DNA from 3 places in the Lactobacillus sp. XV31L genome. Region 2 is predicted to be linked to each of the others. Evidence: predicted binding sites of a transcription regulator. Region 2 holds the regulator's gene; each other region holds the start of a gene.

Evidence for each region. The regulator HrcA, encoded in region 2, represses chaperone genes, less so after heat shock. The targets are predictions, from matches to a motif close to TTAGCACTCNNNNNNNNNGAGTGCTAA.
Region 1: AC2JF7_RS00140 (Hsp20/alpha crystallin family protein) is a predicted target of HrcA. The motif match lies at 2,633-2,659, and genes of this name have one in related genera.
Region 3: AC2JF7_RS03660 (ATP-dependent Clp protease ATP-binding subunit) is a predicted target of HrcA. The motif match lies at 7,357-7,383, and genes of this name have one in related genera.

What each region holds. Positions count from the first base shown of each region.
Region 1 is NZ_JBWXGC010000001.1:25,445-35,940, forward strand. Features, by position in the region: gene AC2JF7_RS00120 (CPBP family intramembrane glutamic endopeptidase) at 1-257, opposite strand, end outside; gene AC2JF7_RS00125 (hypothetical protein) at 355-726, opposite strand; gene AC2JF7_RS00130 (Y-family DNA polymerase) at 704-2,017, opposite strand; gene greA (transcription elongation factor GreA) at 2,097-2,558, opposite strand; gene AC2JF7_RS00140 (Hsp20/alpha crystallin family protein) at 2,760-3,182, shown strand; gene AC2JF7_RS00145 (C1 family peptidase) at 3,323-4,639, shown strand; gene AC2JF7_RS00150 (nucleoside hydrolase) at 4,691-5,629, opposite strand; gene AC2JF7_RS00155 (ABC transporter permease) at 5,639-6,595, opposite strand; gene AC2JF7_RS00160 (ABC transporter permease) at 6,595-7,704, opposite strand; gene AC2JF7_RS00165 (ABC transporter ATP-binding protein) at 7,718-9,253, opposite strand; gene AC2JF7_RS00170 (BMP family lipoprotein) at 9,335-10,351, opposite strand.
Region 2 is NZ_JBWXGC010000002.1:5,230-15,725, reverse strand. Features, by position in the region: gene infB (translation initiation factor IF-2) at 1-1,213, shown strand, start outside; gene AC2JF7_RS01660 (ribosome-binding factor A) at 1,231-1,593, shown strand; gene truB (tRNA pseudouridine(55) synthase TruB) at 1,635-2,528, shown strand; gene ribF (riboflavin biosynthesis protein RibF) at 2,548-3,480, shown strand; gene hrcA (heat-inducible transcriptional repressor HrcA) at 3,620-4,669, shown strand; gene grpE (nucleotide exchange factor GrpE) at 4,682-5,275, shown strand; gene dnaK (molecular chaperone DnaK) at 5,294-7,147, shown strand; gene dnaJ (molecular chaperone DnaJ) at 7,225-8,361, shown strand; gene lepA (translation elongation factor 4) at 8,510-10,345, shown strand; gene recJ (single-stranded-DNA-specific exonuclease RecJ) at 10,398-10,496, shown strand, end outside.
Region 3 is NZ_JBWXGC010000004.1:42,046-52,541, forward strand. Features, by position in the region: gene AC2JF7_RS03610 (NAD kinase) at 1-266, opposite strand, end outside; gene yjbM (GTP diphosphokinase) at 266-895, opposite strand; gene AC2JF7_RS03620 (CYTH domain-containing protein) at 1,364-1,987, shown strand; gene AC2JF7_RS03625 (DsbA family protein) at 2,068-2,682, shown strand; gene AC2JF7_RS03630 (competence protein CoiA family protein) at 2,660-3,511, opposite strand; gene AC2JF7_RS03635 (adaptor protein MecA) at 3,573-4,304, opposite strand; gene spxA (transcriptional regulator SpxA) at 4,407-4,805, opposite strand; gene ptsP (phosphoenolpyruvate--protein phosphotransferase) at 4,942-6,675, opposite strand; gene AC2JF7_RS03650 (phosphocarrier protein HPr) at 6,675-6,941, opposite strand; gene ykzS (protein YkzS) at 7,055-7,237, opposite strand; gene AC2JF7_RS03660 (ATP-dependent Clp protease ATP-binding subunit) at 7,430-9,625, shown strand; gene AC2JF7_RS03665 (DUF1827 family protein) at 9,742-10,023, shown strand; gene AC2JF7_RS03670 (peptide chain release factor 3) at 10,064-10,496, opposite strand, start outside.

The DNA.
Region 1 (10,496 bases), on a different contig from region 2:
GTCAGCCCAACAATCGTGCCAAAGTAATTGATCCACGATCCCGAAAAATTGCGGTCAAAAAAGCGCTGCTCGCGGTTGAAACGAAAAACATAAAACAATACAACCATCAAAGAAATAGTTATAAATAAAATTATGTCCCAAACGTGAACCGGTGAATTTTTAACGGCAAGTTCATACGCTCCAATAGCCATCAAATATCCAATAATATAAAAAACGTAGCGAATTAAGTTGCCATCTCTTGATGCCGGTGTGTTCACAAAATTACCTCGATCTTTTTTCGTGCCTTACAAGTTCCATATTATAGCAAAAAAAGGCAGCTTAAAAAAGATAGCTTGTCAAGCACAGGATAATTTTCTAGTCCACTTCGATATGGTTGATATCTTCCAAAGCAATTGCTTGCCCTGCAATGATAATTCCGTCCTCACTGTAACCGTCAACAAAGCCGGCCAGGTCGGCAGGCAAATGATCGTCGCTATCTACAACCTTTACTTGCACATGGACTAGCCGGTGGTTGCTGTATGCCTTCAGAAGCTGCAGGCTCACCTCTTCTGGGCTCATAGTTGCTTTAGCGGGGTAGCAGGCATTGTGCTGCTTTTCATCCTTACTAATGGCCACAGTATGGTCACTCAAGAAGAAGCCCATCCACTTCTTCATCTTCCGGTCCTGATAATTTTTAAAAAAGTTCTGCACCACTTGGTCAAAGTCACTCATAAGCATTACCGCCATTGTGACCGCCAACCAAGTTGCTGCGGCGGATGGCAGTTGCACCTTCAAGCAGGCTGGAGGCCTTGACTAGACTAGTGAAGCCATATTTACGCCTGATTTTATCGATCGTCAGGTCAATCTTGCGCTGCTTAACCTGGGCTGCAGGCTGAACAAAAAAGGTCAATTGCTGGAAGTCATCAGGCACCAAGTAGCTGCAGTTGACTCCTAGTGTACGCACAGCTTCGCCATGCCAGTTCTTGCGGAAGAGAGCCAGAATTTCTTCTACTAGCAGGTCATTATTGTTGGTCGGGGAAATTCGCCTTTGAACACTGAAACCCTTGCGTTCGCCATCCTGCTTGTACTTAGAAAAGCCTACAGAGAGACTAACGCAACCAGCCTGCACTTTGTGGGCCCTAATCCTTGCTGCCACTTGTTCGCCAATCTCGCGCAAGACCAGCTCAATTTCACGCTGGACAGTGTAGTCCTTAGTTAATATTTGGGCATTACCATAATTTTTCATTTGGGGATAAAACTTTTCACTAATGATGCTGCGATCAACACCCCAGCTTGTCGCAAACAGCTGCTCGCCAATTACACCAAATTCTTTTTGTAAAAGGGTGGGATCGGTATGTGCTAACTGGTACATATTGTTAATGCCTAGGCGGCGCAGCCGACGTGCCGTTTGCTTGCCAATGCCCCAGACATCTTCCAAGTTGGGTATGCGCCAAATTGTGTCTGGAACATCGATATAGTGCCAATAAGCAATCATCGACCGGCGGTGTTTAGCAGAATTATCCATTGCCAACTTGGCCAAGAGCGGATTTTCACCAATTCCGCAGGTCGTATACAAACCAAGCTTAGTCTTGATTTCCACCTGAATCCTGCGTGCTACTAGGTAAGGATCCTTGCCAAATAAGTGCCAAGACTTGGTCATATCAATCATTGACTCATCAATTGAATAAACGTGAATATCTTCTTCAGCTGCATACTGGCGAAAAATTTGCAGGATCTGCATGCTACGTCTGATGTACAGGTTCATGTGCGGCTCAACTAGGATTAAATCCGGTGCATCGTGCTTTGAAGGCAGGTCTCGCACGCGCATCACATTGGTTAAGCCATACTTTTGCTTGGCTAGAGGGGAAGCGGCCATAATCAGCCCCGATCCATTCTTGGAGTTGGGTTGGTGCGAAACAACTGCAAGCACTGCCTTCATTGGATTGAGCCCAAGTCTGAGTGCTTCGCAGCTAGCAAAGAATGACTTATTATCAATCATAAAAATCACCCGATGCGGTTCATACCGATAATCATACATTGCCGTCACTTCCTATTTGCAAACATTCGTTCGATAACTTCTATTATACAAACGCACGTTCGAATAAGCAAGGGGGATTTTAGTCTAGCGCAATAATTGTAACGGAATATTCCCCTGCTGGCGCCTGGACGGTAACGGTTGCACCGACCGGTTTTTTCATAATCGCCTGTCCCAATGGTGAATCAAAGGCAATTAAGCCATCATCGACGTTGGCTTCCATGCGACCAACGATTCGATACTTTCTAGCTTTTTCATCATCTGCAAATTTTATCGTCACTGTTTGACCAAGATCAACTCGGCCATCCACCTTTTTTTCAACTACTTGTGCATATTTGAGCTGCTTGTCAAGGTAGCGCAAGCGACTTTGCAGGTGCCCCAGATCCCGCTTAGCTTCTGTATACTCGGTATTTTCTGACAAGTCGCCCAAAGATCGCGCTTCCTGCAGTATTTTAATGCGGCGTGGCCGGTCCTTTTTAAGACGCGTAATTTCATCTTTAATTTTTTGGTAGCCTTCTGGCGTCATTTTTTGATAGTAAACCATTTCGTCTCCTTCTTAGCCTTGCTCAAGTTATCCACAAGATAAAAAGCCGTCATAACAACATTTGTCTTTAAAAATTAGCACTTCAAAATAAATAGTGCTAATTATTTTGTTTTTGCTAATCTGCATTCTATAATAATTAGTGTAAAGAAAAAATGAAAGTCTTCTCGAACAAATTATCTTAATTGAAAGGAAGTTTTTACTATGGCAAATGAAATGATGAATCACCGCGATGACTTATTCGATGCAATGAACGATTGGTTTGATCTTCCACGCAAGTTTTTTGACAATAATGAAGTGGCTAAGCTAATGCAGGCAGACGTCATTGAAAATGACCACCAATATCTTATCAAAGTTGACATGCCCGGTATGGATAAGGACAAGATCAATCTAAGTTACAATGATGGCATTCTAAGTATTTCTGGCTCAAGGCAATCCACCAAGGACTTATCCAAGGATGGCAGCCTTATCCACCGTGAAAGAAGCCAAGGACACATTTCCCGCAGCTTCAGATTGCCAAATGTAGTTGCAAGTGACATCCATGCAAAGTATGATAATGGTGTATTGACTATTACCCTGCCAAAGCAAAGAGCTGGTGAGGGTGATAATTCAATTCAAATTGATTAGCTTATTGTCATTTTGCAAGAAGTTCTAGATAAGTTGCCAATACAAATAATTCTCTAAAACGAGTTCAGGAGTTGAACTCGTTTTCTTTTTAGCATAAAATATACAGTAATTTAAAATTAAATTAAAAAAGGAGATTATTTATGGGACATAAAGTTACCATCCAAGAGTTGGAAAAGTTTGCTGAAAATTTTAACGCCAACCCCAAAAATCAAGTTGTTGCCCGTGCTGCCCAAAAGAGTGGCGTCCAAGCGGCTGCTTATAATGAACGCGTTCAAGGTGAATTAACACGTGTTTTCTCAACTGAACTAGACACTGAAAACGTTACTAACCAGCTGCAATCCGGTCGCTGCTGGGAATTTGCTACGCTCAATATCCTGCGTCACAACTTTGGTCAAAAATACCACGTAAAGAACTTCACCTTCTCCCAGAGTTACAACTTTTTCTGGGATAAAATTGAACGGGCCAATATCTTCTATGACAGCATCTTAGACACAGCTGATCAGCCACTGGACTCCCGTACTGTTAAAGCACACCTAGAAGGAGCCGGCGAAGACGGTGGTCAATTTCACATGGCTGCTGCCCTTGTGGCCAAGTATGGCGTTGTTCCTTCATATGCTATGCCCGAAAGTGCCAACACTAACAACACCCATGCCTTTGCCAAGACTTTAGGGGACAAGTTGCGCAAGGATGCCCTTGTTCTGCGCAAGTTAAAGCAAGACGGTGCAGATGACAAGATTAAGCAAGCGCGCGAACAATTTTTAAGTGAGGTCTACCAGATGACCGCTATTGCAGTTGGTGAACCACCCAAGAAGTTTGACTTAGAATACCGCGATGACGACAAAAACTATCACTTGGACAAGGATTTGACCCCGCTAGAATTCTTGCACAAATACATGGGCGACGTTGACTTTGACGACTATGTTGTCTTAACTAATGCACCTGACCATGAATATGGCAAACTATATGGTCTGCCATTTGAAGACAATGTGGAAGGTTCCTACCGAATCAAGTTTCTCAATGTACCAATGGAATATCTTGAATCGGCAGCGATTAGCCAATTAAAAGATGGTGAAGCTGTTTGGTTTGGCAATGAAGTCGGGGCCCAGAGTGACCGCCAGAAGGGTTACCTCAACAGCAGTCTGTACAAGTATAATGACTTGTACGGTGTTGACCTGACCATGTCTAAGGCTGACCGCTTGCGCACAGGTGCGGGCGCTTCAACCCACGCAATGACCATCGTTGGCGTTGACGAGGATCAGGGCCACATTCGCCAGTGGAAAGTAGAAAATTCTTGGGGCGAAAAGAACGGCGACAAGGGCTACTTTGTTATGAACAATGACTGGTTCAAGGACTATACTTATGAGGTTGTTGTCCACAAGAAGTACTTAACGCCTGAACAAGTGGCCTTGGCTGAAGGACCAATTACGGACCTGCCTGCTTGGGATTCACTAGCCTAACATTAACTTAAAAGCAAAAAAAGACGAGATTCATGATGAATCTCGTCTTTTTTACTTGGTCCGCATAAGCAGCTCGTCAAACTTACGGAAAAACAGGTCCTTGTCGGCCTTGCTTACCAAGGTGATTTCTCGTCCTTGTGGATCATCAACCAACCGGCCAGCTGCTGGTCCAGAAGTAACCACCTTAACCTTGTGCTTTTCGACCGTCTTAACTACTTCTGGATAAAGAGCATTGATGGTGGTCAAAACATCCCAAAAATACAGCAAGGCCGACTGCACAGGCGGCGTGACTAAGAGACTGTATCCTTGGCCAACCAAATCAACAGCCGGATACTTACGCAGGCTAGCCCAGTGCTTTCTGACTTCATCAGTCAGCGGCAATTCTTCGCTGCTTTCAAGCCCTACAACTTGCATCGGAATGCTTGAGTCAAAGACTCGTGCAACCGCCTCAGGATCCCAGAAGGCATTCCATTCTTGACTGCCATCTGCATTGACCTGCACCACATTGCCGTGACCATCAAGCGAGCCGCCCATCCAATACAAACACTCAATATTTTCGCTGATAGTTGGATCTGCATCTAGAGCCCGTGCCAAGTCAGTTAAAGGACCAGTCATAACCAAGGTGACTGGACTATCTGCCGCTTTAATCTTGGCAACCATGTCCAGGTGGGCAGGCTTTTGAGCTTTTTTAGTAACCATCTTGCCCGTCTCATTCAGCATCGGCAAGTAGTTGAAGGAATAAGACCCTGTCCGCCATGCTTCTGGGAACTGGTTAACCGCGCGTGAAGTTGAGCGCGCAATCGCTAAATTATCACCGCGCAGGTTAAACAAGTCCGTCATCTTCCGGCAAACTTCAATCGCTGGGTCAACGTACCCATCGGCATCAATTGCACTGACGCCTATCAGCTTAATGTCTGGCGCCTGCAGCAAGAGCAAATATGACACTAGGTCATCGATATTGCCATCATGGTTAAAATAAATTTTTTTCATTAGTTTCTCCTACTTAGACTTGATGTAATTTTGCCCATCAGCTGCGGGCGCAACCGACTTGCCGAAGAACAAGACCAATATCACAATGGTAAGAACATATGGTGCAATTTGCATGTAAACAGCTGGGATATGGTTGAAAAATGGCAATTGGTTGCCAATAATGCTGAGACTTTGGGCAAAACCAAAGAACAACGAGGCTAGCATCGCACCAAGCGGATTCCACTTGCCAAAGATCATTGCTGCCAAAGCCATGAATCCTTGGCCTGCAATCGTAGAAACAGAAAAGTTGCCTGAAATTGCCTCGGCAAAGAAAGCTCCGCCGACGCCGCCTAAAAAGCCAGAAATCAGCACGCCAGCATAGCGCATGCCGTAAACATTAACCCCCATCGTGTCAGCTGCTTGCGGGTTTTCCCCGCAAGAACGCAGCCGCAAGCCAAAACGAGTCTTGTACAATATCCACCATAAGATAAGCGCCAGGATGATTGCCACCCAGGCTGGAGCTGACGTGTCCTTAAAGAAGATTGGCCCAATAATGGGGATATCGGCTAAGCCCGGAAAGCTGAAGTAGCCAAAGCTCTGCGCAATATTTTCCGTTTGCCCCTTATCATAAATTGCCTTTACCAAGAACACGCCTAACGGAGGAGCCATCAAGTTCAAGACTGTCCCGCTGATAATGTGGTCGGCATGAAAGTTGATTGTCGCAACCGCGTGCAAAAGAGAAAAGAGCACGCCGGTAAGGCCGCCAATAATCACGCCCAGCCAAGGCGTTAGAGTGCCAAAAGTTGGTGCAAAGGTCAGGTTGAAAACAATCGACGCAAAGGCCCCCATTGTCATAATTCCTTCTAAACCAATGTTGGTAATCCCTGAATTTTCACTGTAAACCCCGCCTAGAGCAGTAAAAATCAAGGGCGTTGAATACACAAAGGTTGAGGATACCAATAAAGGTAAGATTGTCATTAAGTTCATTAGCCTTGTCCTCCTTCACTAGTTTGCGCTTTTGTGGTTGTCGCTTTTCTACTGTCGCCTGCAGAGCTTGGGGCAGCTGGCTTCTTTTTAAATAGCCGTTCAATCACATACTGGATTGCCACAAAGAAGATGATTGCAGCAATCACAATTGACACAATCTCATATGGAATACCGGCAATTGTCTGCATACCCAAGCCACCGATTTTTAAAATTGAAAACAAAATTGCTGCAAGCAGAATTCCTAGAGCAGTGCCACCACCCAAAAGGGCAACTGACAAGCCGTCCCAACCGATGTCAAGACTGGTAGTCTGAGTAAAGTAGTTCTGGTAGGTACCCAGGCCTTGGACAACGCCACCAAGACCTGCAAAGCCGCCAGATAACAGCATAGAAATCATGATGTTCTTCTTAGTCGACATGCCCGCATAACGACTAGCAAAAGGGTTGGCTCCAACAGCTTCAATTTCAAAGCCTGTCGTCGTCTTTTTCATTAGGTACCAGTAAAAGAAAACTGCTACGATCGCAATGAAGATACCGGCATTGATCCGGGAATCGCCAAACATCGTGCTTAGCCATGGAATCTTCAAGCTGCCATTAGCACTAATCGTCTTGGTCGTATCAATATCCAAACGAAGCTTGGCCGGCATTATTTGTTGGGTCAAGTACTGGCATGCATACAACACAATATAGTTGATCATAATTGTTGTGATTACTTCGTTAGTGCCAAATTGTGCCCGCAACCAACCGGCAATACCAGCAACAATTGCACCAGTTAAAACACCAGCAACAATTGCAAGCGGCAATAAAAGCACCTTGGACATGCTCGGGTTGGCTAGTACCACCCAAATCGATGCCAGCCAGCCAGCTTGCGCTTGACCAGGCAAGCCAATATTGAAAAAGCCTGCACTGGAAGCAATAGCAAAACCAATGGCAGTAAAGATTAGGGGCGTGGCCTCACGGATGGTTTCCCCAATTCCGTTCATGTTGCCCAAGGCACTTGTAAACATCGAGCTGTATGCATCAATTGGGTCATAATTCCACACCAGCATAATCAGGGCACCAACCAAAAAACCGGCCAGAATTGAGATTAGTGGTACTACAACTTTTTTCATTTTGGGGGTCACTTTAAGCAAGGGTTGTTCCTTCTTTCTTGAAACCGGTCATTAACAGACCTAATTCCTCATCACTAGTTTCTTCTGGTTTCACTTCACCAGAAATGTCGCCGTCATGAAGGACGATGATCCTGTCTGACAGTTGCATGATCTCATCTAGTTCATAAGAAACAAGCAAAAGCGCCTTACCCTTGGCGCGTTCAAGCAAAAGCTGCTTGTGAATGTATTCAATCGCACCAACATCAAGCCCCCGAGTTGGCTGAAAGGCAATGATCAAGTCACTATCACGGCTTAGTTCACGCGCAATAATCACTTTTTGCTCGTTTCCTCCGGACAGGTCGCTAACGGGTACGCTGCTTCCTGTTGTCCGAATGTCAAACTTGTTAATAAGGTCATCAGCATACTGGTTAATGACATTATGTTTCATTACATTGTGCTTGGAAAAAGGGACCTTGTAGTAGGTCTGCAAGTTGAGGTTAGCGGCAACCGAAAATGGCAAAATCAAGCCATACTTCTGTCGGTCTGCTGGGATATGGGCAACGCCTTTTTCCGTAATCTTGCGCACAGTCTGGTTGGTCATGTCCTGGTCGTCAATAATGACGTGGCCTGAATCAATGTGCTGCAAGCCAGTCAAAGCACGGACAAGTTCATCTTGACCGTTGCCATCAATTCCAGCTACACCCAGAATCTCGCCAGCGCGCAGGTTAAAAGACAACCCTTTAAGCGCTCGAACGCCCTGGTCGTTTTTGACTTGCAGCTGATCAACCTTGAGCATGGTCTTGCCAAGCTTAGCAGCTGATTTGTTCAGCTGCATGTTAACATGGCGCCCCACCATCAATTCAGCCAAGCGGTTGTCAGTAACCTGGTCCACGTCAAAGGTCCCAACACTCTTACCAGCGCGAATAACAGTCACTTGATCAGCAGTTTGCTTAATTTCTTCTAGCTTATGCGTGATCAGGATAATGGACTTGCCTTCAAGTGCCAGCCCCTTCAAGATCTCAATGAACTCCGTGATTTCTTGTGGCGTCAAAACGGCAGTCGGTTCATCAAAAATCATAATATCGGCGCCGCGGTAGAGGATCTTGAGGATCTCTACTCGTTGCTGCTGAGCCACCGTGATTTCATTTACCTTTTTCAGCGGGTCTACGTTAAGGTTGTAGCGCTTAGACAGTGCTTCAATTTCCTGCTTAGCCTTCGTGAAATTCAACTTGGGGCCACTAACTGGCTCATGACCCAGAATAATGTTTTCCAAAACGGTAAAGGAATCCATCAGCATGAAGTGCTGGTGCACCATCCCAATTCCCAGATTTTTGGCAACAGTCGGGTTCTTCACCTCAACCTCTTGTCCATGCACCTTAATCTGCCCTGAAGTGGGCATGATTAACCCCGACAAAATACTCATTAAGGTTGACTTGCCGGCACCATTTTCACCGAGGAGCGCCAGAATTTCGCCCTTTTTCAATGTCAAATTAATGTCATCATTAGCTCTGAAGCCATTGAAGTCCTTGACGATATGGCGCATCTCGATTACATTTGTCGTCTCGTTCATTATTTGTTTTCCTCTGTAAAAGACTCTTTGCATCAGCATACAAAGAGTCTTTAAATCAATTCAATTACTATTGCTTAGTGGCTACTTAATTGCAACTTTAATTTTGCCTGCTAGTATCTGCTTGCGTGCATTTTGAACAGCTTTCCAAGCCTTGGCCGACAGGTTGCCCTTGGTGATTGAAACACCATCATCCTTTAAGGTATAGACCAAGTGCTTGCCGCCTGGGAACTTGCCCTTGGCAGCATCGTTAGCCAAAGACTCAGTTGCAACATTCAACCCCTTCAGCACTGAAGTCAGCGTAAAGTTGCTCTTCTTATTGTCTTGCGACTTGTAGTTGCCCAAGTGTTCTTGGTCTACATCAACTCCGATCACCCAGACTTTTTGACTAGCTGGGCGAGTTTGGTTGTATGCCTTGCCCTCCTGGAATACGCCACTACCGGCATTACCGGCAGCCTGATAAATAATATCTGCATGGTTAGCGTACATGGACTGGGCAATCGACTTAGCCTTGTCATTTGCAGTAAAGTTGCCGATATACTGGGTGCTGACCGTAATCTTCTTGTGCAGAGCTTTGGCTGCATCCTGCACGCCCTGCTTAAAGCCGGCCTCAAAGGTCGAGATAATAGCCGACTTAGCACCACCTATAAAGCCAACTTTGTTGGTTTTGGTGGTATAAGCTGCAGCTACACCGCCCAGGTATGACGACTCATTACTTTTGAAGGTAACGGACGCGACATTCTTTTGGCCTTTGATTACATCATCAATAATGACAAAATTCTTCTGCGGGTTCTTTTTAGCTGCCGCCTTAACCGAATCTGTCAGCATAAAGCCGACGCCAACAATCGTTTGGTAACCAGACTTAGCAGCTTGGTTAAAGTTAGGCGTATAGTCTGAGGCACTACTTGACTGAAAGTACTGGTAGCCCTTGCCCTGCTTCATATTGTGTTCTTTGCCAAATTGCTTGAACCCATCCCAAGCTGATTGGTTAAAAGACTGGTCGTTAACGCCGTTAGAATCAGTAATCAATGCAATGCTATGTTTCATGCTTTGCCCACCGCTTGTGCCCTGTTTCTTACCCGAACAAGCGCTTAGCAGCATGCTTAGTGAGGCAACTACAGCTCCTAGTGACAACAATCTCGTTAGCTTCTTACTCATAATTGATAAATCCTCCAAAAATAACGAACTTTTCACTAGTAACTTTAGTATAAGATACGTTTAATTTCAAGGATTATTTCATATTATT
Region 2 (10,496 bases):
TGCAAAGAGCGCTAATGTGCCGATTATCGTGGCTATCAACAAGATGGATGTACCTGGAGCCAACCCAGAGCATGTTACCGAGCAACTGATGAAGTACAACCTTATTCCAGAAAACTATGGTGGTGATACTATTTTTGTTAACATTTCAGCCAAGACAGGCGAAAATGTTGACGATTTATTGCAAATGATCTTGCTGCAAGCTGACGTGATGGAACTCAAAGCTGACCCAGAGCAAAAGGCGATTGGTACGGTTATCGAGGCCAGACTGTCAAGAGGACGTGGTCCTGTTGCTGACTTGTTAGTACAACAAGGTACGCTGCATACTGGTGATCCAATCGTGGTTGGTAATCGTTTCGGTCGGGTACGGGTCATGACTAATGACCGGGGCCACCAGGTTGAAAAAGCGACTCCTTCAATGCCAGTTGAAATCACGGGCTTGAATGATGTTCCTGAATCTGCTGATAAGATTGTCGTCTTTGACGATGAAAAGACTGCTCGTAGCGTTGGTGAACAAAGAGCTCAGCAAGCATTGCAGCATGCACGTGAAAACGTGCAACACGTGACACTCGACAACTTGTTCGACACAATGAAGAAAGAGAACATGAAAGAAGTCGACATTGTTTTGAAGGCTGATGTTCAGGGATCTGTTGAGGCCCTGCAACAATCGCTTGAAAAGATTGAAGTCGAAGGTGTTCGGGTTAACATTGTCCATGCAGGCGTTGGTGCTGTTAACGAATCCGATGTTACTCTTGCTGGTGCATCAAATGGCTTTATTATTGGCTTTAATGTTCGACCAACGGCGACAGCCAAGTCACAAGCAGAGGCCGACGGAGTTGATATTCGTCTATACAGTATCATTTACAAGGCTATTGACGACGTTAAGGCTGCGATGCAAGGCATGCTTGAGCCAACCTACGAAGACAAGGTAGTTGGCAATATGACTGTTCGTGAGACTTGGAAGGTTTCGAAGGTAGGGACCATTGCTGGTGCTTTCGTTGATTCTGGTTATGTCTCTCGTGATTCAGAAGTCAACCTCATTCGTAATGGGGTAGTGATTTATACTGGTAAAGTTGCTTCACTTAAGCGCTTCAAAGACGACGTTAAAGTTGTCAAGCAAGGCTTTGACTGTGGTTTGACCATTGAAGGTTATAATGACATTAAGATTGGCGACGAACTTGAAGCCGTTGAGCAGCAGGAAGTTCAACCTAAGTAATTGATTAGGAGGAAAGCATGAAGCACAGAATAGGACGTGTTGAAGGAGAAATCCTCCGTGAATTAACTAAGATTTTGCGCAAAAATATTCGTGATCCTCGCGTCAGCGATGTCACGATTACTGCGGTCGAATGTACCAATGATTTGTCTTATGCAACAATTTACTACAGCATTCTTTCTGAAGATCCGCAAAAAGAAGAAGAAGCGGCTGCGGGTTTGGAAAAGGCTAAGGGCATGATGCGGCACTTGCTGGGGCAGGTACTAACCGTTTATAAGGTTCCGGAACTGATTTTCAAACGTGACAACTCAGTCAAATATGGTAGTAAAATTGATCGCATGCTTGCTGACTTAAAGAAACAAGATGCAGAGCGGAACAATTAATAAAAGCGCCGAATGGCGCTTTTTTAATGGACGGGGATAAAATGATGAATGGAATTTTAGTGATCGACAAAGATAAAGGGATGACTAGCAGTGACGTCGTCTACCAATTAAGGCGGCTCCTGCACATTAAAAAAGTCGGCCATGCCGGGACGCTTGACCCTGACGTGACCGGCGTCTTGCCAATTGCAATCGGACAGGCTACTAAGCTGATAGAACTAATGCATACCAAAAACAAGAAGTACGAAGGCACTGGTCTTCTGGGTGTGGCTACAGATAGCTATGATCTTAGCGGAAAAGTGCTAAAAGAAGAGCAACTCACCCAGTTGATTGCGGGTGATTCAATTCAAAAAAGCATGCAGTCCTTTCTTGGTCAGATTGAGCAAGTTCCCCCAATTTATTCGGCTGTCCGCGTTAATGGCAAGCATTTATATGAATATGCACGAGCTGGGATTGAGGTAGAACGGCCTAAGCGGGCAGTCCAAGTCTTATCGTATGAACTGAATGGTGAACCAGTCTTTGATCAAGATAAGGGGCAAGAGAGCTTTGCTTTTAAAATTGAGTGCAGTAAAGGCACCTATGTCCGCTCATTGGTTAACGACTTAGGCGCTCGATTAGGCGTTCCTGCTGCTATGGCAAGCTTGCGACGAACTGCTAGTTCTGGCTTTGATATTAGCCAGGCAGTTAAGTTAGATGACTTGGTCAAGGATCCAAGTCGCGCTTTGGAACTTATTCAGCCCATTGACGCTTTCTTTGGAGAATACCAGCAAGTAGACTTGACTGACCAGCAATGGCTTAAGGTAAAAAATGGTGTCGCTCTTGCCTTAGAAACAAATGCAAAAAGCCTGGCATTACGGTACAATAAAAGGGTTAAGGCTATATATCAAAAAGATGGCAGCAAGTATCGCCCTTATTTAATGCTCTTACAAAATAATTAGGTGAAATGAAGGTTTTATCGTGCAAATTATCCATTTAACTTATCCGGTTGACGAAAATTTAATCCCGGACAAAACCGTCTTAGCTCTTGGCTTTTTTGATGGCGTTCACCGCGGACACCAGCAATTAATAACGCTGGCCCAGCAAGCTGCTAAAAAAGAAAAATTACCGCTAATGGTGATGACTTTTGACCGTCACCCCAAAGAGGTGTACCAAAAGGCTGATGTTTCTTATATTGATAGCCTGGACGAAAAGGCTTATAAGATGCGCAAGCTGGGTGTTGATTATCTGCTGGTAATGCACTTTAATGACTCCTTCAGCAAGTTGTCCGCCCAAGAATTTGTTGATGAAATTATCATTAAGCTTCATGCAGATACGGTGGTGGCGGGCTTTGATTATACTTACGGGCCTAAAGATATTGCCAACATGCAAAATTTCCCCCACTTTGCCCGTGGACGCTTTAAGATTATTGATGTGCCCAAGCAGTCCTATGATGGCCAAAAAATTGGATCAACTGAGATTAAAAAGGCGATTAGAAGCGGCAATATGCCGCTGGCAAGCAAGTTGCTGGGAGCGGCCTATGTCATGTCAGGGACTGTGGGCCATGGCTTGCGCAATGGCCACAAGTTGGGCTATCCAACTGCCAATTTAGTCTGGCAGGACAACAAGGTTGTTCCCAAGTTAGGAGTTTATGCTACAAAAACTAAGATCAAGGGCAAGTGGTATGATTCAATGACTAGCGTCGGCTACAACGTAACCATTCACAAAGGTCAAAAAATCTATATTGAATCAAATCTTTTTGGCTTTAATGAAGAGGCTTATGATCAAAATATGGTTATCAAGTGGTACCAGTACACGCGTGGAGAGATCAAGTTTGCTAACTTGGATGAGTTGAAGAAACAGATGAAGCAGGACGAAGCAGAGATTAAGGCTTATTTTGCCCAGTTAGAATAAACTATTATGGTAGCAAGACCCAGAAGAGCAATTTTGTTTTAAAAAAGTTAGCACTCAACTTGACATTCTGCTAAATACTAGTATCATAATAATTGTTAGCACCTGATAAGCATGAGTGCTAAAAGTGAGGGCGATATTTATGTTGACCGAACGTCAAGAATTAATTTTGAAAACAATTATTAACGATTTTACGCAAACACATGATCCAGTTGGATCAAAGACTGTGATGAAGCAACTGCCGATCAAGGTTTCAAGTGCAACTATTCGTAATGAAATGGCTGTTCTGGAAGATGAGGGCTTAATCGAAAAGACACACCTGTCCAGTGGGCGGGTGCCATCAACTGATGGCTACCGCTACTATCTGGACAACCTAGTTGAACCCTTACAAATTCCGTCTTCCGTATACCAAAGGATTGTGGACCAGCTTGACCAACCATTTCACCAAGTGAATGAAATTGTGCAAGAGGCAGCTAAGATTTTGTCTGATTTGACTAACTATACGGCCTTTGCGGAGGGACCAGAAAGTAGTGACATAACTATTACTGGTTTTCGCATTGTTCCTCTGTTTAGTCGGCAAATCATGGCAATATTGGTGACAAGCGACGGCAATGTGCATAATCAAGTATACAGTCTCCCATACAATGTCCATGGTGATGAAATTGAAAAGGCTGTACGCATGATCAATGATGAGCTGGTGGGCAAGACGCTTAACGAAGTTACACCTGCTCTTCTTAATCGCGGCCTGGGCAAGAGGCTCAGCAGCGAACATGCTGATGAATTGCTAGACTTGGTTGAAGATGTAATTAATGATGCAGCTAGCGAGCAAATGTATGTTGATGGCCAGATTAACTTGTTGAATAGTGCAACACTAAGCGATGTTGCCAACTTGCGATCGCTTTATGAACTGATTGACCACAATGATTTGATTTCAAGTTTGGTTGATCAACGAAATACTAGCAGTGTCGACCGACAGCCAATCCGCGTTAGCCTAGGCTCGGAATTATCCAACGACTTGTTAAAAGATTATAGTTTGCTTACGGCAGAGTACAGCGTTGGCTCACATGGTAAGGGCGTAATTGCTTTGCTTGGCCCAAATAACATGCCGTATTCGCAAGTAATTGGTCTTCTGGAATATTTCAGAAACGAATTGGCCAAGAAGCTGCTCGAATATTACGGTCGATTTAAATAAAGGAGGTTAGCCGTGAGTAAGGAAAAGTTTCCGAGCGAAAAAGAAATGAAGAAAGATCAGGGGCACCAATCAGAAGTCTCACCTAAAAAGTCAGAGACAGATAAGGCCAAGCCTGATAAGACTAAGCAAGAAAAATCACCCCAGGAAAAAATGGCGGCTAAATTAGCGCAAGCTGAGGCGCACAGCAAGGACTTAGAAGATAAGTTCTTGCGCAGTCAGGCAGAGATGCAAAATATGCAAAACCGTTACAATAATGAACGGGCCCAGCTCATTAAATATGAGTCGCAATCTTTGGCTAAGGATGTCTTACCTGCAATGGATAACTTGGAACGAGCCTTGTCTACTAAGGTAGAGGACAAGGCTGCAGAGCAACTCAAAAAAGGTGTTCAAATGACTTTGGATGCACTAGTTAAGGCCATGAAAGACCATGGAATTAACGAAATTGCGGCAAAGGGCGCCAAGTTTGATCCGACATTGCACCAGGCTGTTCAAACAGTTGAGGCAGAAAATGATGATCAAAAGGACCATGTTGTCCAAGTTTTACAAAAAGGATACTTGTACAAAGATCGAACATTAAGACCAGCAATGGTTGTTGTTGCACAATAAGTGAAAGGAAGTTTATCAATGTCAAAAGTTATCGGTATTGACCTAGGAACAACCAACTCAGCAGTTGCAGTTCTTGAAGGCAAGGAACCAAAAATCATTACTAACCCAGAAGGTAATCGGACTACACCATCTGTAGTTGCTTTTAAAGATGGCGAAATTCAGGTTGGTGAAGTTGCCAAGCGGCAAGCAATCACCAATCCGAACACGATCTCATCGATTAAGCGTCACATGGGTGAAGCTGACTATAAGGTTAAGATTGGCGACAAGGCTTATACGCCTCAAGAAATTTCCGCAATGATTTTACAATACATTAAGAAGTTTTCGGAAGATTATCTTGGTGAAAAGGTAACTGAGGCTGTTATCACGGTGCCAGCTTACTTTAACGATGCCCAACGGCAAGCGACTAAGGATGCAGGCAAGATTGCCGGTCTTGAGGTAAAACGAATTATCAATGAGCCAACCGCTTCTTCTTTGGCATACGGCCTTGACAAGGAAGCTGAAGATGAAAAAGTTTTGGTTTACGACCTTGGTGGTGGTACCTTCGATGTCTCTGTTTTGCAATTAGGCGATGGCGTCTTCCAAGTGCTATCTACTAATGGTGACACTAATCTTGGTGGGGACGACTTTGACAACAAGATTATCGACTGGTTAATCAAGAACTTCAAAGATGAAAATGGGGTAGATCTGGCCAAAGACAAGATGGCTCTGCAAAGACTTAAGGATGCCGCTGAAAAGGCTAAGAAGGACCTGTCTGGCGTTTCTTCAACCCACATTTCGCTGCCGTTTATTTCTGCTGGTGAAGCTGGTCCTTTGCACCTTGAAGCTGACCTAACCCGGGCCAAGTTTGATGAGTTAACTGCTGACTTAGTTGACCGGACCAAGATTCCATTTGACAACGCATTAAAAGATGCTGACCTCACCGTTAATGATATTGACAAGGTGATCCTAAATGGTGGTTCAACGCGAATTCCAGCAGTTCAAGATGCTGTTAAGAAGTGGGCTGGCAAAGAGCCCGACCACTCAATCAATCCTGATGAAGCTGTGGCCCTTGGTGCTGCTATCCAGGGTGGAGTTATCTCTGGGGATGTGAAAGACGTTGTCTTGCTTGATGTTACGCCGCTTTCCCTTGGTATTGAAACTATGGGTGGAGTCTTCACTAAGTTAATTGAGAAGAACACAACTATTCCAACTTCTAAGAGTCAAATTTTCTCCACTGCAGCTGACAATCAGCCAGCCGTTGACGTACACGTTCTGCAGGGTGAACGTCCAATGGCAGCAGACGACAAGACCTTGGGCCGCTTTGAATTGACTGATATTCCGGCTGCTCCGCGAGGCGTTCCACAAATTCAAGTTACCTTCGACATTGACAAGAATGGTATCGTTAACGTTTCAGCCAAGGACATGGGGACTGGCAAAGAACAAAAGATCACCATTAAGAGCTCGTCTGGCCTGTCTGATGAAGAAATTCAAAAGATGCAAAAAGAGGCTGAAGAGCATGCTGAAGAAGACAAGAAGAAGAAAGAAGAAGTCGACTTACGCAATGAAGTTGACCAACTAATCTTCACCACGGAAAAGACGCTGAAGGATACCAAGGATAAAGTATCTGAAGATGATACCAAGAAGGTTCAAGAAGCGCTTGACGCACTAAAGAAGGCCCAAAAAGACAACAACTTGGATGAAATGAAGGCCAAGAAGGATGACTTGTCCAAGGTTGCCCAAGACCTAGCTGTTAAGCTTTACCAAGCAAATGGCGGTGCCCAGGGTGCCGGTGGTCAAGCGGGCGCAGGTCCACAAGATCCAGGTGCTCAAGGCAAAGCAAGCGATGGTTCTGCTGATAAAGGTGAGTTTCATAAGGTAGACCCAGACAAGTAATGGGTTTATAATTGAATAAATTAGAAAAGAACTGCCACAATAGTAGTTCTTTTCTTTTGAGAGTGAGGAGCTTTTAGATGGCACAGGAAGATTATTACGGCGTGCTTGGTGTTGGTCGCAATGCTAGTGATAAAGAAATTAACTCTGCTTACCGTAAATTAGCAAAGAAATACCACCCGGATATTAATCATGAGCCGGGTGCAGAAGAAAAATATAAGAAAATCAATGAGGCTTATGAGGTGCTCCATGACGAGCAAAAACGTGCTCAGTATGACCAATTTGGCTCTGCAGGTGTCAATGGTCAAGGCTTTGGCGGTGGCGGCCAAGGTTACAGTGACTTTGGCGGCTTTGGTGATTTCGGTGATATTTTCAATGACTTCTTCGGTGGTGCCACGGGCGGTCAACGCCGGACAGATCCGACTGCGCCAACGCGGGGACAAGATCTTGACTATACTCTGACTATTGAATTCATGGATGCAATTACGGGTAAAAAGACACAAGTATCATATACACGTAGTGAGACTTGTTCAACCTGTCAGGGAACAGGTGCCGAAAAGGGCACGCACCCAATCACCTGTGACAAATGCAATGGTTCAGGCTATATGACAGTTACTCAGAACTCTGTGCTGGGCGTAATCCGCCGGCAAACAGTCTGTGACAAGTGTCATGGCCGCGGCGTTATTATCGAACACCCCTGCCAAACTTGCCATGGCAAGGGAGTAGTCCAGGGTAAAAATACAATCGAAGTCAATATCCCAGCTGGCATTGATAATGGTCAACAACTACGATATGAGGGCCAGGGTGAGGCCGGCAAGAATGGCGGGCCTTACGGTGACTTGTACATTAGTTACCGGATCAAACCATCCAAGGAATTTGAACGGCAGGGGACAACGATTTATACGACCGTGCCTATTTCCTTTGCTCAAGCAACTCTTGGTGATGAAATTACGATCAAGACTGTGCATGGCGACCAAAAGCTAAAGATTCCAGCTGGCACCCAGCCCAACAAAAAGTTTACCTTGCATGGTGAGGGTGTACCCTACCTGCGTGGCAACGGCAAGGGCGACCAAATAACGACAGTTGAAGTACAAATTCCCAAGACAATCAACGAAGAACAAAAACAAGCCTTAGTTGACTTTGTCAAGGCTGGTGGTGGATCAATTACGCCGCAAGAAAAAGGCTTCTTTGAACGATTGAAGGAAAAGTTACAGTAAAAGCAAATTCAATGGGACTAGCTCGCGTTTTAATCCGAGTCAGTCCTTTTTGTGTGTCAAGGGACAGACAAGATTGGGCTTATTTGATTTTATCCCCCTGGTGAATTTGCTATAATAGAATAATAGAATCAAAGGATGCAAATTATTTATGGACATCAAAAAATTACAAGACTATCAAAAACATATTCGCAACTTTTCCATTGTAGCGCATATTGACCATGGCAAGTCGACCATTGCCGACCGCATACTGGAACTAACAGATACGGTATCAGAGCGCCAGCTTAAGAATCAAATGCTGGATGACATGCCGCTTGAACGTCAACGTGGTATTACGATCAAGATGAACTCAGTTGAGATTAAGTACCATGCTCATGATGGGGAAGACTATATTTTTCACCTGATTGACACACCGGGCCACGTTGATTTTTCATACGAGGTATCCCGGTCATTGGCTGCTTGTGAGGGCGCTCTTTTAGTAGTTGATGCCTCCCAAGGCGTCCAGGCTCAGACACTTGCCAATACATATTTGGCTGTCGATAATGACTTGGAGATTTTACCGGTGATTAACAAGATTGACTTGCCATCAGCGGATCCCGACCAAGCCAAGGAAGAAATTGCTGAGATGCTGGGCATTGATGCCGATGATGCCGTTGAGGTTTCGGGCAAGACCGGACAAGGAATTGCGGAGCTTTTGGAGTATATTGTCCAAGGCGTGCCAGCACCAAGCGGGGACCTGGAAGCACCTTTAAAGGCCTTGATTTTTGATTCCAAGTACGATGACTATCGCGGGGTAGTTTTATCCGTCCGGATCGAAGATGGCATGGTTAAGCCCGGTGACCACATTCGGATTATGAATACGGGTAAGGAATATGAAGTAACTGAAGTGGGTGTCTTGAGTCCTCATCCCGTTAAAAAGGACATTTTGATTGCGGGCGACGTAGGTTACTTGACAGCTAATATCAAGTCGGTGCGGGAAACAGGAGTGGGCGACACCATTACTTCAGCGCAAAAGCCTACTGCGGAACCACTTCCGGGCTACCGGCAGATTCCGCCTATGGTTTATTCTGGTATGTACCCGGTGGACAATTCCAAGTATGATGACTTAAAAGAGGCTCTGCAAAAGTTGCAGTTGAACGATGCGGCACTAGAGTTTGAACCAGAAACTTCAACTGCTTTAGGCTTTGGTTTTCGGTGCGGCTTCTTAGGCTTGCTGCACATGGATGTGGTCCAGGAACGGCTAGAGCAAGAATTTGACCTAGACTTGATTATGACTGCACCGTCTGTTGACTATCATGCTCTTATGAATGATGGAACGACCAAGGTAATCGATAATCCGTCTGACTTGCCTACTGCCGGCGAGTATAAGGAAGTACAAGAGCCCTATGTTAAGGCAGAAGTAATGGTGCCTAATGACTTTGTGGGCCCAGTGATGGAGCTGTGTCAGCGTAAGCGCGGTGAATTTGTCACAATGGACTACTTAGACAAGTACCGGGTTAATGTCATCTACAATATGCCGTTGGCGGAAATCATTTATGACTTTTTTGATGATTTGAAGTCTTCGACCAAGGGCTACGCATCGCTTGATTATGAAATCACCGGTTATCAGGCTACTGACCTGGTAAAAATCGATATTTTGCTAAATAAACAGGCGATTGATGCCTTGAGTTTTATTGCTCATCGTGATGAGGCCCAAAAGCGGGCAAGGCAGATGACATCAATGCTGAAAAAGCTAATTCCACGGCAAAACTTTGAAGTTGATATTCAGGGAGCGATTGGAGCAAAAATCATCTCGCGCGCAACTGTCAAACCATACCGCAAAGATGTTACATGGAAGATCCATACTGGTGATCCTGACCGGCGAGCCAAGCTGCTGGAAAAGCAGAAGCGGGGCAAGAAGCGGATGAAGTCAGTTGGCCGAGTTGAAGTTCCTCAAGAAGCATTTATGGCTGTTTTAAAGATGAACGACGACGATTTAACAAGCTAAAGGGTCCAAGTTATTGCTCAAGGATTCAGAAAAAAGGTTTAATTAACAGATGATAGAATGGAAACAAAGGACAAGCAGCGAGCTGGCGCCCGAATTAGTTTCATTTTACCAACTTAGCCCAATTGCAGCTAAGTTGTTTTCTTTGCGTGGA
Region 3 (10,496 bases), on a different contig from region 2:
TCAACCATCTTGTCCACACCGTCACTGCGCCAATCAGTATAAAAGCCCAAGTGGCCAGTATGAATACCAATAAAACGGATGGTGCTGATCTGACTTTCATAGCGGTGAAAGGCGTTAATTAATGTGCCATCGCCGCCGACAGTAATCACAACATCAGGGTATTTGGCATCAAAGACAACGCTCTCCTTATCTTCCAGCACCTTACGAAGATGTGCCACCACCTTCAACGTTTCCGCATTTGTGTTGTGGGCGATTGTGATCCTCATTATTTTTCCTTGCCCTTGTTTTTGGTAAAAATCTTCTGCGCTTCTTGGACTTCGTCCTTGATTAGCGACATCTCCTCATCCAGCTTGTAGGCAGATTCTGCAGTTGACTTTAATCGTTTAGAAATGTCATCAGGATATGAACCCTGGTACTTGTAACTCAATGTATGCTCAACCGTTGCCCAGAAGTTCATCGCCAGTGTCCGAATTTGAATTTCAGCCAGCAGCTTTTTGGGGCCATCTGGCAAATAAACTATGTAAGAAATCACCATGTGGTAGGACCGGTAGCCCGACGGTTTTGCGTTTTGAACATAGTCCCGCTCCTCAACCACTTCCATGTCTTCACGAGCATGGATCAAGTCCACCACCTTGTATATGTCATCGACAAATTGGCAGACAATCCTAATTCCCGCTATGTCTTGCATGTCAGTTTCGATCACGTCTGAGCTAATAACGCGTCGCTTCATTTTTTCTTTAATTGAATCAACCGCCTTTACCCGTCCGACCACAAATTCAATTGGTGATAGTTCCCCTTTAGTCAAAAAGCTCTGCCTCAGGGAACGAAATTTGACCTTTAATTCTCTAACGGCCTCGTCATAAGGCCATAAAAAATTATCCCAGTCCATTTTCATAGAAATAGTTCCTTTCTCAAACAGCATACTTATTTTAACATAAAACCTATGATAGCAATTTCATTGTGCAAGCAGAATATTAAATGTCTTGCCCTTTTCTTTAGGCAATTAGGCATCTTTCCTTGCCATTTAACGATTTTTGTCCAGCTTGATTTTTCGGATAAAATAACAGCTATTTCAAAATATGATAAGCTAATTAATTTTGCCAAGTCAAGTCCTATAGCAATCCTCCGGTTTTATTGCTTTTTTATCCTTAATTATCAAAAGCAAGCTAGGATATTTTCATGTTTTCATAAGCTAAATTTTTGACTAATGACCCAACCTTGACCGAAAATGATAAGTACTACGCTGTGAAAGCAGAAACAAACTGCTCAAAAATTCGGACCAATAGTAATTTATGACAGGCTATTTAAGAAGTACTTTGACTGTCTTTAAAGGCATGCTAAAACTAGAAAGGAGTAAAATCAAATGGCCCAAAATACTGAAATTGAAGCCAAAATCATATTGCCACAAGCAATTTACCAGAAACTGCTTGCTGACTTTCCTACTAAAAGCAGCTTTAGCCAAGCCAACTACTACTTTGACACTGATGATGGTGTTCTCAAAAGAGCTCGCACAAGCTGTCGCATTAGGATATTCAGTAGCAATGCTGAACAAACTTTGAAAGTACCCAATCCTAGTCCCATTCAACAAAACTTTCACGAGGCCATCGAGATTAATGATGCCTTGCCTCATAAAAGGGCCCAAGAATTAGTTGAGGGCAGTCAAAAGCAGGTGGACTTTAGCTTCCATGGCAATGTTGGCAGCTATCTTAAAAAGCATTTTCCCCCAACTATCCAGCTACACTTGCAGACTTATAGCAAGACGCAGCGCACACTGGTTACAGGCCCTAAGAGCTGCGAATTAACGCTTGACAAGAGTACTTACCCTGACGGCTATGCAGACTATGAACTTGAAATTGAAAATTCCCAGCCTGACTTAATCAAAAAAGTTTTAGCGCAACTAAAAGAAGATTACCATTTCACTTCAAATGCCAGTACCAAAAACCAAGCAAAAATTGCGCGCGCTTTCACTCATCGTGCTAAAATGTGAATACGTAAGTATCCATTTTCAACCTACGACTAGGTATGCAGTAAAATAAATCAGTTAATCACTTATAAAGGAGCCTGATCATGTTTGAGATTTTTCTCTTTGTTAATCCCATTGGCATATACTGCTATGATACAGAAATCTTGATTCAAAAAGCGGTCGATGAACTCAATATCAACACCTGCCTCCACTTTGTTCCTATCACCAATCCGAAGGTAATTAAGGAAGATATTATTCGACGCAAAAAGAACTGTCAACAGATGGGCAATATTTCGCAATATACAATGGCTTCTTACCAAGCTCTGCGCAATTACCATGCTATTAAGTTTGAATACGGCAACAAAAAAGCACGCTCATTTTTAGTGAACATGCAACGCGCAGTCAGCAAGAACTTCTCCCATTATTCACCTGACTTGCCTGAAAAAATTGCCCAAAAGCTAAATCTGGACTACAGCCAAATTACCAACCCTGGAATTAGCAACTATATCGAAGATTCAATTCAACTGGACAAAAATTTGGCCCGTCAATTCAACGTTCACAACATCCCTACCACCATTATTTTTAATGATACGGACAACTACAATGGTATCTTGGTTGAAGGCGCAGTGGCACATGACAAGCTCATTGCCCTGTTTAAGAGCGAAGGCTGCACCCAAAAAGAAGAATACTACCCAGCTAAACGCCTGCGGTTGATTTAAGATAGGCGCTTGCATTATTAGCCGAATTTACGTGACGCATCCTGCTGAACACCCAAGCGGGAAGGTCATTAATGCTTAAATGTTGGTCATAGAGCATAGTCGCAATTTGCATCCCCTTATTTGTCTTTTGGGCCAAATTTACTTGCAGGTATTGGCGCTGCTTAACCGCATTAACCTGGTAATTTTTTAATTTTGGTTGGAAATGCCACAATTTGCTCAAGCCTGATGCATTCAAAGCAAAAGAGGCTGCTTGATAATGGACTTTCTGCGTTAGTGGCTCAAGCATAACATTATACTTAAGCCGCAATTGTTGGTCATAGGGGGCAATTTCTAAATAATAGTCATGCCACAACTTATTTTCACAAAAGAAAATGAGTTGTGTTTTTTTGATGTGCTGGCGCAAGTAATGGCGCTTCCCCACTATCCAGATATCCTTGATGCCAATCTGCTGGTAAAGTAAGTGACGGTGACTAAACTCACTCTTGCCCAAAGGCGCACACTGGACTTCAAAGGCTAGCTGCGGACTGGCTAAGACATCGGCACGTAATTGACCAGCAGCCAGTGCAACTTCAACACGGGCAGCAAAATTGGCCTCTAGTAGCGCATTATGCAGCAACTGCTTACTCAAGGCATGTTCTTCTTGCTCATTAATTGCTGTCCCAACCCGTCTTTCATGCTTGAAGTAAGATCCATTAGCCCTAACAATCAATTGCACTTTCCTTTGACAATGCGGACATAAAAATTTATGTCCTTGCAAGTTGGCTTTCTTAGTCCATTTCGCTGCAGTTGTAGCCAATATCAGCTGATTATTTAAAAGTGCTGCGTACATAATTATCTCCCAGTAATTAAGTACGCAAAAAAGGACAAGTTTTCCCTGTCCTTTTTTAGTATTACCGTTTAGTTTTAGTGAAATAATGCCGCAATTGCCCCAGAGCATCACGCTCAATCAAGCATTTGCCTGCTGTTCTAATCCGGGCCATTTCGCTGCGCTTAACCTTAATGCCATATTCGTTGGCAATCGCCCAGGCATCATCTGGCTTCAACTCTGCATAGTTTTCATCTTGAAAGATTAAGTCCAGGTAGAACTTGCCACGTTCAAAGTAAAGACTTGAAGAAAGATCGCAAGCTTGTAAACTATCAGCCAATTCTGTTACTCGGTCAATATCGCCAAAACTATAGGCTTGATCCTTTTGAAACTTCTTCAGCGACTTTTCCATTCGTGACTTGGCTGCATCTTCGTCAGCATCCTCATCTTCTGTATCTTCATCATCTGCTTCAAGATCCAAAAATGATTTGCGCAGATTGTTGGCCGCTGAACTGCTTTTAGCCTTAGACATTTCCAGATCACTATCAAACAATTGTGATAAATTATCCTGATCTTTTTTTGACACCTTGGTAATGAGCAGGTCTAGACCACCATTATTCGGCATTACTTGAAAGGTAACCGGCGCATCCTGACTAAACGAGTGATCAGTATCGATTTCATCTAAAATTGAGTAGAAAAAGTGTTGAATCTTGTTTTTGTCGCCCAGCAGGTCCAAGACCTTAAGTCCCCGCCTTGCCAATTCATTCTTATCGATTCTCACGCGAATAGTATTCTCGTTAATATGATCTACTTGCACGAGTTCTCACCTCCATCGGTCCTTTCAACTATTGTAGCGTATTTTGCCGATAAAATAAAAGCGTTAGTTCGAAAACCAACGCTTTTTCAAAAAATTTCTTATTTACAAGTCTGCAATCTTTTGCATTTCTTTAAGCTCAAGCCGACGAACCTTCCGTGGTAGGAACCGTCTGATTTCGTCTTCATTATAACCAACTTGCAAGCGCCGATCATCCATGATAATTGGTCGTCTTAGCAAGCTCGGGTTTTTCTCAACCAAGTCGAGCAGTTGATCGATTGATAAATCATCAAGGTTAATTTTTAGTTGTTGAAATGCTCTTGAACGCGTAGAAATAATTTCTTCCGTGCCGTTCTCAGTCATCCGCAGAATCTGAATAAGTTCTGCCTTGGTGAGTGGCTCTGAGAAAATATTTCTTTCTCTGAAAGAAATATCGTGTTTCTTTAACCACGCTTTAGCCTTGCGACATGAGGTACAACTCGGAGATATATATAAATTTACCATATATTTCACGCTCCTTTTACAATACTATTTCCTTACAAGAAATAGTATAGCACATTACTTCCTTTTTGTAAGTATTATTTTTAAAGTATATATTAAAAAAGACACATTAATTTTCATTAATGTGTCTTTTTCTATTTTACTTGTTAACTTTTGCCATTAAGTCCTTAACAAGCTGTTCATTTTGTTCTGCCGTCTCAGAAATAAAGCAGGCTTGATTAGCCAATTCCTTAATGTCTTGCGTATTTAGTTTCTTCATCAGGCTTCTGATCCGCAAGATTGAGGTAGCACTCATTGAGTACTCATCTAATCCCATCGAAAGCAAAATTGGGAACATTGTACTGTCACCTGCAGCTTCACCGCACATGCCACACCAAATGCCATTTTCATGCGCTGCATCAATTGTGTGCTTAATCAAGCGCAATACTGCTGGATTGGCTGGTTGATACAGGTAAGAAACATTGTCGTTGCCACGATCAGCTGCCATAGAGTATTGAATCAGGTCATTGGTACCAATAGAGAAGAAATCTACTTCCTTGGCGAATTGATCAGCTAACACTGCTGCTGCTGGTACTTCAATCATCATACCTACTTGCAGATCTCCGCCTACCTTTACGCCCTTTTCAAGCAGCTTAGCCTTTTCTTCAGCTAAAATTGACTTGGCCTTGCGTAATTCGGCTAGCGTACCAATCATTGGGAACATAATACCCAATTTGCCATAGGCCGAAGCCCGCAGAAGTGCACGCAATTGTGTCCGGAAAATTTCTTCATTCTGCAAGGATAACCTGATTGCACGCACACCCAAGAATGGGTTCATTTCTTCAGGTAAATCCCAGTAGTCCAGGTGCTTGTCGCCTCCAATGTCCATGGTCCGAATAACAACTTGCTTGCCATGCATCCCTTCGATAACTTCTTTATAAGCTTCGAATTGATCTTCTTCGGTTGGGAAGTTTTTAGAATCCATGTACAAGAACTCAGTTCTGTACAGACCAACTGCTTCTGCACCATTGTTGTTTACACCAGCCATATCGCTAGGCGTACCAATGTTTGCTGCAATCGTAAATTGCTTGCCGTCTGCAGTTACTGAAGGTTCATTTTTCAATTTCTCCCATTCAGCTTTTTGCTGTAAGAAGGCGTCACTCTTTTGCTTGTAGTCAGCAATCTGTTCCTGGCTAGGTTCAACTACTGCGTCTCCATTTAAGCCATCAACAACAAGTGTTTGGCCATTTGCAACGTCCTTTGTAATTGAATCAGTACCAACAACAGCTGGCAGTTCAAGTGAACGAGCCATGATTGCTGAGTGGGCAGTCCGACCACCAACATCAGTGACAAAGCCCTTAACAAATTGCTTGTTTAACTGAGCTGTGTCACTAGGAGTCAAATCATGGGCCACAACAATTACTTCGTGGTCAATCGCTGCTGGATTAGGCAGTTCCTTACCCAGTAAATGGGCCATAATCCGCTTTGAAACATCCCGCACGTCAGCTGCACGTTGCTGCATATATTCGTTATCGGTCATACTCTCAAAAATACTAATAAATTTTTGAGCAGTTTCGTCAAGCGCAGCTTCGCTGTTGACTTTTTGCTCCTTAATTTCATTTTCAATGGCTCCAGTAAATTCGGGGTCATTTAAAATCATTAAGTGGGCTTCAAAGACCTGCGCTTCGTCTTCGCCTAAGCTCTCTTTGGCATCATCACGAATTTTTTCAACTTCTGTAGTTGATGTCGCAATTGCATCCTTGTAACGAGCGAGTTCACTATCGACATCGCTAACGTTGCTCTTTGAAAAAGAGAGGTCTGGTTCTACCAAGAGATAGGCTGGTGCTACAGCGATACCATCACTTGCAGCAATTCCTTTTAGTGTCTTGGTCATTATTCAGCTAAGCCCTCTTTTTTCATTGTTTCAGAAATAGTGATAATTGCATCTTTTTCGTCATCACCATCTGCACTGATCGTAACATCTGCATTCTTGCCGACGCCAAGTGACATTACGCCCATGATTGACTTCAGGTTAACTGACTTGCCGTTGTATTCTAAGTTAACGTCTGAACCGAACTTAGAAGCAGCTTGTACTAACAAAGTTGCTGGACGAGCATGAATACCTGTTTCTGCAATGACATGAAAATCGCGTTTTTCCATTATAATATATCTCCTTTGAATTGAATAAATCAAACCGGTAGTAACTACCTATTCGTGTATTAGGTTATCATTTTTTTGTGAATTAAACAACATAAATGTAACAGTTTACATCACTAAAATTCAGTCTTAGACTGCGAATAAACGATTTTACCACCACGCAGAGCCCTACCAGTTATATTCTGCCTTTTACCATAAGATCTCAAGGCAGCTTGGAAGGCAAAGGCTTCCTTAGGCTCAACTTCATAATGGTCAAGTTCGCCGCTTGCCAGCTGCTCAAGAATTATCTTGTAGTCCAAATATACCACCATTTCTTTCAAACTAAAACCAACTTTTACCTGCCTTAGCAAATTTTTCAATATTGCTCAGCTGTATTTTAGCATACCGTATATGCTTACAAAAAATAAGTTTTCGATACTTAGCACTTGATTATGGCGAGTGCTAATTATATAATTTAGTAAATGCAAAATATGATGAAAGGCGGTATCAAAATGCTTTGTCAAAACTGTCAAAAACGGCCCGCTTCCATTCACCTCTTCGCAAAGGTTAATGGACAAAGCCGCGAAATCAACTTATGTGGACAATGTTATCAAGAATTGAAACAACAAGGAAATATTAACATGAATAATGATAATAATGGCTTCTTCGGTGACTTTAACGATCTTTTCAACAGCTTTAATAATGGAGGCGTAAGCAATCCTGGTGAGCCTCGAATGAGCAATGGTGCAGGCAACACTACTAATGGGGGCAACGGCAACTCTCTACTGGGTCAATACGGCACAGACTTGACTGCTCTTGCAAAAAAAGGAAAGATCGATCCAGTTATTGGACGAGATAAGGAAATCGCCCGCGTCATTGAAATCCTAAATAGAAGAACCAAGAACAATCCTGTTTTAATTGGTGAAGCGGGCGTGGGTAAAACTGCTGTAGTCGAAGGACTCGCCCAGCAAATTGTGGATGGGTCAGTACCGGCAAAATTACAAGACAAGCGCATCATTTCACTTAACGTGGTTTCACTGGTTCAAGGAACGGGCATTCGTGGTCAGTTCGAACAGCGCATGCAGCAACTGATTAAAGAACTGCAAGACCATGACGATATCATCCTATTTATTGATGAAATTCATGAAATTGTCGGTGCAGGCAATGCTGAAGGCGGCATGGATGCAGGCAACATCATCAAGCCCGCCCTAGCCCGTGGTGACCTGCAGCTAGTTGGTGCAACCACCTTAAAAGAATACCGGGAAATTGAAAAAGACTCAGCCTTGGCCCGGCGTTTCCAACCAGTTGACGTTAAGGAGCCTTCAGTTAGCGAAACTATCCAGATTTTAAAGGGTATTCAAAAACGTTACGAAAGCTACCACCACGTTCACTACACCGATGATGCCATCAAGTCTGCAGCCGAACTATCTGAGCGTTACATCCAGGACCGCTTCCTGCCAGACAAGGCAATCGACCTGCTGGATGAGGCTGGATCGCGCATGAACCTTACTATTCCTATTGTTGATAAAGAAAAAATGAAGGAACGCATTGAAGCAGCCCAGCAGCTAAAGCAAGAGTCGCTCAAAAATGAAGACTACGAAAAAGCCGCATACTACCGCGACCAAATTGAAAAATATAATGAGATGAAGGATCAAAAAGTTGATCCTGACAAGTCGCCAGTAATTACCAATAAGATCATGAACAAGATTGTTGAAGAAAAGACTGGCATCCCCGTAGGTGATTTGCAAAAGCAGGAAGAAAACCAGTTGCAAAATCTGGCCTCTAATTTAAAGGCACACGTCATTGGCCAGGACAAGGCCGTTGACAAGTTAGCCCGGGCAATTAGACGCAACCGGATTGGCTTTAACAAGTCTGGACGGCCTATCGGCTCCTTTCTCTTCGTTGGTCCAACTGGTGTCGGCAAGACCGAACTAGCTAAACAACTGGCCAAGCAGATGTTTGGCTCTGAGAATGCCTTGATTCGCTTTGACATGTCCGAATACATGGAATCTTATTCTGTTTCCAAGTTGATCGGGTCTGCACCTGGGTATGTCGGCTACGAAGAAGCAGGCCAACTTACTGAACAAGTTCGCCGCCACCCTTACAGTTTGATTTTGCTGGATGAAATTGAAAAGGCTGATCCTGCTGTCATGAACATCTTTTTGCAAATTTTGGACGATGGGCGGCTGACGGATTCACAGGGACGGACTGTTTCCTTTAAAGATACAATCATTATCATGACGTCCAACGCTGGCCAAGGAATTAAAAATACTAGCGTGGGATTCACGGCGGAAAATGACCATGAAAAGCCTGATTCAGCTAGAAATTCAATGAGTCAATTCTTTAAACCTGAATTTTTAAACCGGCTGGATGAAGTGATCAAATTCAACGAATTAAGCAAGGAGGACCTGCTCAAGATTGTCAACTTAATGCTGGATGAGGTCAATGAAATGGTTAAGACTGAGGGCCTGCACATTACGGTTACTGATGAAGCTAAGGAAAAACTAGTCGAAGAAGGCTTCAATCCAGCAATGGGGGCTCGTCCACTGCGCCGGACGATTCAAGAAGAAATCGAGGATAAGGTAGCTGACTTCAAGCTCGACCATATGAATGCGAAAAACCTTTTGGCAAGCGTAGTAGACAAGCAGATTGTGATTGCAGAACAAGAAACTGCTCCGGTAGCTACTGATGGTGCAGAAACTGACTAACTTGGCCTTTAGGCACACATATTATTTTTAAATTAGTTGGTTTTTAAACCGAGAAAAATATTAACAATAGCGGTATACTTAATATATAGAACTACTAGAAGAAACGGGTGAAATCCATGCATTTGATAGATGTAACCAATAGTTATAGGGACCTAGTTCATAACCAGCTCAATACCACTAACGTTAACTACGTCAAGGTATACTCCTTGGGCAACACTTCCGTAATCTACACCGAAAGTGATGAGGCCATCGGTATTGTTTTAGAAAACCACAATCGGCGCATCCGCAAGGAAGAGACTGATTTTGTCATTGAACGATTAATCAAGGATCAGGATCCATCATACACGTTAACGGTTGATAGCAATCGGCGCGTCATCGAGATCCATATTGACAAGTAAAAAAGCTGGCATTTTTGCCAGCTTTTTTGTTTGCTTAAAATTATAATTTCTCAGTTAGTTTGACATTAGGGTACTTGTCCTGGAAGAAGCGTTCCGCAAACTGATTTTCAAAGAGAAAGAGTGGCTGATCATAGCGGTCCTTGACCAGCAAGTTGCGACTGTTTGACATCGCCGGATCAAGTTGGTCTGGATCAATCCACCGAGCCACGCGATGACCAATACTGGTCATTTCAACGTCAGAGTTATACTCATTCTTCATTCTGAATTTAAACACTTCAAACTGTAACTGGCCCACGGCTCCCAGAATATATTCATCGGTCTGGTAGTTGCGGTAGAGCTGAATTGCACCTTCTTGAACTAGCTGGGTCATTCCCTTATGGAAAGATTTCTGCTTCATCACATTCTTGGCGCTTACCCGTACAAACAATTCAGGCGTGAACTCTGGCAGTGGCTGGTAAACAATTTTGCGCTTG